DNA from 3 places in the Nitratireductor sp. GZWM139 genome. Region 1 is predicted to be linked to each of the others. Evidence: riboswitches for the same ligand, from Rfam matches in the RefSeq annotation. Region 1 holds a riboswitch; each other region holds the start of a gene.
The links. Region 1 has a riboswitch for cobalamin ahead of NDI72_RS08710 (LLM class flavin-dependent oxidoreductase). Riboswitches for the same ligand answer to the same signal wherever they lie in the genome.
Positions count from the first base shown of each region.

Region 1 (2,258 bases):
CAATGGCATCGCCTTCGGGGGCGGCTGCGAGATCACCGAAGCGGTGCATCTGGCGGTTGTCTCCGAGCAGGCGATTTTCGCGAAACCGGAGATCAATATCGGCATTCCGCCGACATTTGGCGGCACGCAGCGCCTGTCGCGACTGGCGGGGCGAAAGCGCGCGCTGGAACTGCTCCTGACGGGAGATACGTTCGGGGCGCAGCGCGCCCATGAGCTGGGGCTGGTGAACAGGGTGGTGCCTGCGGAAGATCTGCTTCCTGCGGCGTTTGAGCTGGCGGAGCGCATCCTGCAGCATTCGCCACTGGCGGCCGCCCGGATCATATCGGCCGTGACGCGGGGCATAAACACGACGATTGAAGAGGGGCTTCTGATCGAGCGCGAACAGTTTGCCCGCATGTGCGCGACGGCAGATGTGCATGAAGGGCTCGACGCATGGATCGAACGGCGTACGCCCGTCTATCAGGGAAGGTGAAGCAGATGACGCGTTACACCGGTTTTACCAAGGAGATCTGGGAGGCGTTTCGGGCGGATGCACGGCCGGGGCCGGTCCAGATGCTCAATCTCATCAAGCTGCGTGAGCGGGCGGATTATCCGGATGGCCGGGTGGCAAGCGGTCGGGACGCCTATGCGGAATACAGCCGGATCAGCGCGCCCGTTCTGGAACGGTTGGGCGGGCGCATCGTCTGGCGGGGCGGTTTCGAGCTGATGCTGATCGGCCCGCAGGCAGAGGCGTGGGACATCTGCTTCATTGCCGAATATCCATCGGTCGGCGTGTTTGCGCAGATGATGCGCGACCCGGCCTACCATGAAGCGCTGCCGCATCGTCAGGCCGGCGTTACGGACAGTCGGCTCGTCCGCTTCGCCCCGCAGCCCGGCGGTGTGAATTTCGCCGGGGGCTGAAGGCGACTTCCGGTTGCTAGAGCCCTGATCCTAGAGCAGTTTGTAGAACTTCTCGAAGGCGAGATAGGTCGACTTCACGTGCTGCCGGGCAAGCCACGATCGAGGCGCTCTCCTCATCGCTTGCGCGAATGGTGGGCTTGGCGAACCGGTGCATGTTGCGGCAAGCCAGCTACGCGTCGGCCGTTCTTTCGCGCAAACGCCTTTCGCGGTTGCGTCGCGGTTCCTTCGCGGATAGGGTCGCCGCCGCATGCGGTTCCGCCTTTCGCGGATGAAAAGGGAACCCGGTGCGGTCTGCCAGACAGACCAATTCCGGGACTGCCCTCGCAACTGTAAGCGGCAAGTTCTTTCCAATGCCACTGGCGAAAGCCGGGAAGGCGGACCGAACGTTCGAGCCGCGAGTCAGGAGACCTGCCTCATGCATAGACCATGAACGCCGGACGAGGTGCGCCGGCAGGAGGCCCAGAATGCATGCAGGCGCTTTGCCGGCAATGAGTCCGTCTATCGGGACGTCACGTCTCCGATCCGTTTCCCGATTTCCTTCGGCGCAGGCCGAACTGAGCCGATTGTTCCAATGTGGTGCGCCGCATTCGGGCGGGTCGCGCCATGCGCGTTGATCTGGCAGGCTTTGCCCGCGAAGGCGCGCTTGGCGACCACCGGGCGCTGATGCGTCTTGTCGAACGGGCGGACGCGCTTGGTTTCGGCGGCATCTGGTTCAACGAATTTCATTTCGGTCGCGAAACGCTGCCCTATCCGTCCACGCTTCTGCTTGGCGCGGAGGTTCTGGCGCGGACGGAGAGGCTGCGGTTCGGCACGTCGATCCTCGTTTTGCCGCTCTATCATCCGCTGCTGCTTGCCGAGCAGATCGCGCAGCTCGATTTTCAGAGCGGCGGGCGCGTGGATGTGGGGATCGGGCGCGGCACCGAGCCCGGCACATTCACCGCGCTCGAGATTTCGCGCGATGACGCATCAAGGCGGTTTGCCGAAGCGTTGAGGATCATGATCGACGCCTGGACGAAGCCGCATTGTTCGGCGGATGGCGGGCCGTGGCGTTTTTCCAACGTCTCCGTCGGGCCGCCGCCGGTGCAAAAGCCGCATCCGCCGATTTATGTCGCCGGCGTCTCGGAAGAGACGGTCGACATCGCCGCCAGGAACGGTTTTCCGCTTCTTTTGAGCCTTGAACCCAATGAAGCGCGGCAGTTGCCGGTGTTTCATGCAGCGCTTGATCGCCATGGCGGGTCGCGCGCGCCGCTCGCCGCCTCATCGCTGTCGCGTTACGTGATGATCGCGCCGACCCGGGCGCAGGCCATGGAGCGGGTCGATGCGCTTCTGGAAAAGCTCAATGCACGGCGCGCGGCACG
Region 1 is NZ_JAMQML010000006.1:3,420-5,677, forward strand. It holds gene NDI72_RS08700 (crotonase/enoyl-CoA hydratase family protein) at 1-472, shown strand, start outside; gene NDI72_RS08705 (DUF1330 domain-containing protein) at 478-900, shown strand; cobalamin riboswitch at 1,134-1,330, shown strand; gene NDI72_RS08710 (LLM class flavin-dependent oxidoreductase) at 1,504-2,258, shown strand, end outside.

Region 2 (2,258 bases), on a different contig from region 1:
TGATCGCACCAGCGGTTGAAGTTGTAGATCACATCGTCTGCGGTAAAGGCGTCGCCATTGTTCCAGGTCACGCCCGGACGCACGTGGAGAATGTACTCGGTGGCGTCTTCGTTGACCTCCCAGCTCTCCAGAAGCCGGCCCTCAAAGGTGAAGTCGCGCGTGTATTTCACCAGCGGCTCAAGCGTCTGGCGCATGGCGTTCGCGATCTCGGACCAGTCGGCCGTGCGCGGGTCTTTCGGATCCTTGATGAACATGGCCACACGCAGCGTGCCGCCCATTTTGGGCTCCTGAGCGAGCGCATGGGTGGGTGCCGCAAGGCCGAGCATGCCGTAGGCGGCGGCTGTCGATGCGCCGAGTGCGCTTGCCAGCGCCAGGAACTCACGTCTGTCCATTTTTCCGACGCGCGCTTCGTTCGCCATTTCGGCGACGCGGGCTGGCACTTTCTCGCCATTGCTCTTGAAAAACGTCATCGACGCACTCCCATTTCTTGCCGTTATCAGTTTGTGTTCAGCATTTCCCATCGCGCCAGCGATGTCAAAAAACGACCGGGGCCAATGGTAAGTTTTGCAGGTTTTTCGACCGTTGAAATGACGAGTTTGCGACAAATGAGCCGTAAAACTGACAAATAGAGCCGATTTCGCAACAATTTCCGAAACCTGTACTGACAATACCCGCCACCTGCACCGTTATGGGTGGAACAGCCGTCCCACAGGCCGCAATTGACGCTGCCGGAGCCAGTTGGTAAGCGAATTTTGTTCGCTTGAGGTGCTCCGGCAGGCACTCGCATGCCGGGGAAAAGGGAACACGGAACGGCCCTGCATGATCAGGCCGCAGCCGTGGCTGCTCCCGCAACTGTGAGCGCCGAGGCTCCTCCTATGCCACTGGGTGCAATGCCCCGGGAAGGCGAGGAAGCCGATGAAGCGCGAGCCAGGAAACCTGCCTTGAGCCGTCACCGACCGGATGCGGGACGCTTCCGGGGCTGTGGATCTCGCAGTGGTGACGAAATGTCATCGCTGGCGGGGGACAGATTCAGACAGCCATCGCTCTCCAGCAAAAGAAGCAGCATTCTCATGGAGAGCACGCATGCCATCCAGACGTTATCGCACCCGGCTCCTGCTCAGCGCTTCGGCGCTGCTGACGGGCCTTTCAGCCACCATGGCGGGCGCAGAAGACTATGTGCTTGAAAAACTGGTCATCACGCCCAACCGCACACCGGCAGAGGCCTCCACCGTGGGGTCGACGGTGGACGTGGTGGGCCGTGAAGAGATCGAGGAACAGTCCCTGCCGCTGGCCGTCGAGTATCTCGACCTGCTGCCGGGTGTGAGCCTCTCATCGCCGGGTGGCGTTGGCGCAGAGGGCAGCCTTTCGATCCGCGGCGCGCCGCGCCGCTATGTGAAGACGCTCTATAACGGCATCGACATTTCCGATCCGACCAGCCCGCAGGTGCAGACGTCCTACCAGTATCTTCTGTCGGGCGGCCTGCAGAGCATCGAAGTGCTGAAGGGATCGCAGAGCACGCTTTACGGCTCCGATGCGATTGCCGGTGTGATCAGCCTGTCGACGCTGGGCGACATCGAACCGGGCATCGCCCATATCATTCAGGGCGAAGGCGGCTCGCACGGCACGGTCGGCGGCTCCTACGGTTTCAGGGCGGCGAACGAACAGTCGAAACTCTCCATCAACGCAACCGGCTACCGCACCGACGGCATTTCGGCTGCGGCTTCGGGCACGGAGCGCGATGGCTATGAGAACGTCACCTTCGACGTGAATGCCGAGCATGCATTTTCAGACGTGTTCTCCGTATTCGGCTCGGCGCTCTACATCGACGCGGAAGCCGAGTTCGACAATCAGGGCTTCGGCACCATTCTGCCGAGCGACAATCTGACGGCGACCAACCACAGCAAACAGCTGGCCGGCCGGGCCGGCTTCAATCTCGACCTGATGAACGGCCGCTTCCGCAACACGGTTTCCGTGCAGGCCTTCGACCTGGAACGCTCCATCACCGGCACCGCGTTCGACGGCTCTTATGACGGTCGCCGCTACAAGGCCGATTATCTGGGCGCATTCGACGTCAATGAATGGCTGACGGTTCAGGGTGGCGCGGATTACGAACGCCAGAGCGCAGTCTTTCCCGCCGGCATGTTCAACCCCCAGATCGATTCCGATTTCTGGATCGCAGGCGTCTGGGGCGAGGCCATTGCCACGCCGGTTGAAAACCTGACGCTGACAGCCGGCCTCCGGCAGGACGAGCACAGCGA
Region 2 is NZ_JAMQML010000002.1:206,069-208,326, reverse strand. It holds gene NDI72_RS03415 (ABC transporter substrate-binding protein) at 1-470, opposite strand, end outside; cobalamin riboswitch at 747-958, shown strand; gene NDI72_RS03410 (TonB-dependent receptor plug domain-containing protein) at 1,084-2,258, shown strand, end outside.
Region 2: it holds a riboswitch for cobalamin, as region 1 does, so the genes downstream of both, NDI72_RS03410 (TonB-dependent receptor plug domain-containing protein) here and NDI72_RS08710 (LLM class flavin-dependent oxidoreductase) in region 1, are expected to answer to the same signal.

Region 3 (2,258 bases), on a different contig from region 1:
AAATAGCGGTCGTAGAGCGTCTGGAGGCCAAGGAACTGGAAGTTCAGATCACGCTCGGGCCTGAGCGCCGCGCCAAGGCGCGCCAGATCGAAACGGGCAAGCTCGGGGTCGATGAGCTCGCTTGCAATGCCGCTCGCGATAAAGTCAGGGAAATAGCTTGCATAGCGCTCCGCCATTTCGGCCTGCGTCGCCTGCTCGGACCTGCCGGCCACAAAGGTAAGCGCCTCGCGCCGCAATTTGTCGAGCAGAAGACGCGCGGAGACGAACGCATAGTCAGGCTCCTGCTCCACCAGCGTGCGGGCGGCAAGGATGGGCGCAAGCGACAGCTCGTCCTGACGGATGCCGTCATAGAGATTGCGGCGGGTTTCCGTGAGGATCGGTTCGGCGGAAACGGTCTTGAGGCCGGCACAGGCTTCTTCGACGATTGCGGCAAGCCGCGCCTCGTCCAGCGGAACCAGCGTTCCGTCATCCGCCGTCATCTGCAGGGCGGATTGCGGGGCTTCCACACTGGCCGTCCCGGCGGCGCGTTCGCGGGCGCGCTCCTCGCGATAGAGCACATAGGCGCGGGCAACCCGATGATGCTCGCCGCGCATGAGGGCGAGTTCCACCTGATCCTGAATTTCCTCGATGTGGAACAGACGGTCGGCATCGGCCCGGCGCGTGAGCGCGGACACGATCTGTACGGCAAGCTCCTCGACAATTTCATGGACACGGCGCGAGCCAGCGGCGGTGGAACCCTCAACCGCCAGAAACGCCTTGGTCAGCGCCACCGCGATCTTGGCGGGATCGAACGGCGTGACGCCGCCACTACGGCGGATGACGCGGTAACCCGGTTCAGACGATGCGGTTTCGGTGTTTGCAGTGGAATGCGGAACCGTGGCGGTTCCATTGGTGTTTTGTGCTTCAGTCGCCGGCATGTAGACCCCCGTGGCGGTTGGACGGGGGCGCGGAGACATGCGGCGCGACGGCATTGCCGTGGCGACACACGCACCACCGGGACACCCCGCCCGTGGACGTTTATTTCGTCATGGCAGGTCTCCTGGCTCGCAGGTCATCACCGCTTTCCGGCCTTCCCGATGCGCTGGGGCATCAGTGACACAGAGTGAAAGCGGCTCGCTGCTTACAGTTGCGGGGGCAGCGCCGGCCTTGCCCAGAGGCGCACCGGCTTCCCTTTTCACTTCCGATCCCACGAGGAATCGAAAGAACCATAACCCCTACAGTTGGTATCTTCTGGATATATGAAGTCAATATATTGTTTCCGGGGAAAGCAGAAACAAACTGCTGGATTATTCGCAACGCCGCTTTGGGCATGGCTCTACGGCGCGCGTGTGATCTCCTCCAGAACGGAAAAAATCCGTTCATCGTCGCATTGAGCAACGTTGAAACGCAGGAACCCGCAGGCGGAGCCTGACAGGCTGAAGGCGTTTCCTGGCGCGAGCACCACGTCCCTCTCAAGCGCATGGCGGGCAAGCGTGGCCGCATCCAGCCCGTCGGTCACTGCCGCCATCATTCTGTGCGTGGCAGGCGCCAGATTTTCCGCCGGGCGCTCAGGCGCGCCGGCGGCAGTTGGTCAAGATCTCAGGCGAAACTCGACGTCTTGAGGAATTCGGCAAGGCGTTCGGTCTGCGGCTTCAGGAACATCACCTTCGGATCCCCCTCCTCGCCGATTACCCCCTGATTCATGAAGATGACGCGGGAGGAAACCTCGAAAGCGAAGCGCATTTCGTGGGTGACCAGAAGCATGCTCATGCCATCGGCAGCCAGATCCTTGATCACCTGAAGCACTTCGCCCACCAGTTCGGGATCAAGCGCAGACGTTACCTCATCAAAGAGCATGAGGCGCGGGTTCATGGCGATGGCGCGGGCGATGGCCACGCGCTGCTGCTGACCGCCGGACAGCTGGCCGGGGTAGTGATCCGCGCGCTGGCCGAGACCGACGCGCTCGAGCCATTTCTCCGCGACGCTGCGCGCCTCGTCGCGCGCCATCTTCTTCACCTTGATCAGGCCGAGCATGACATTGGATGCTGCGGTCATGTGCGGGAACAGGTTGAACTGCTGGAAGGCCATGCCCGTCAGCGCGCGCTGGCGGGCGATTTCCTTCTCGCTCTTGCGAACGCGCACGCCGTTGCGCTCTTCATAGCCGATGGGTTCACCATCGATGAGGATGCGGCCGGCCAGGAAATAGAACTCCAGGCTCATGAAATTGCGGGAGATGATCTCCTGCGTGCGGAGCAGAAGCTCGGCCACGCCGATGACGG
Region 3 is NZ_JAMQML010000003.1:24,376-26,633, reverse strand. It holds gene NDI72_RS04270 (ribonucleoside-diphosphate reductase subunit alpha) at 1-917, opposite strand, end outside; cobalamin riboswitch at 1,013-1,225, opposite strand; partial or broken gene NDI72_RS04265 (PLP-dependent aminotransferase family protein) at 1,316-1,492, opposite strand; partial or broken gene NDI72_RS04260 (amino acid ABC transporter ATP-binding protein) at 1,579-2,181, opposite strand; partial or broken gene NDI72_RS04255 (amino acid ABC transporter permease) at 2,170-2,258, opposite strand, start outside.
Region 3: it holds a riboswitch for cobalamin, as region 1 does, so the genes downstream of both, NDI72_RS04270 (ribonucleoside-diphosphate reductase subunit alpha) here and NDI72_RS08710 (LLM class flavin-dependent oxidoreductase) in region 1, are expected to answer to the same signal.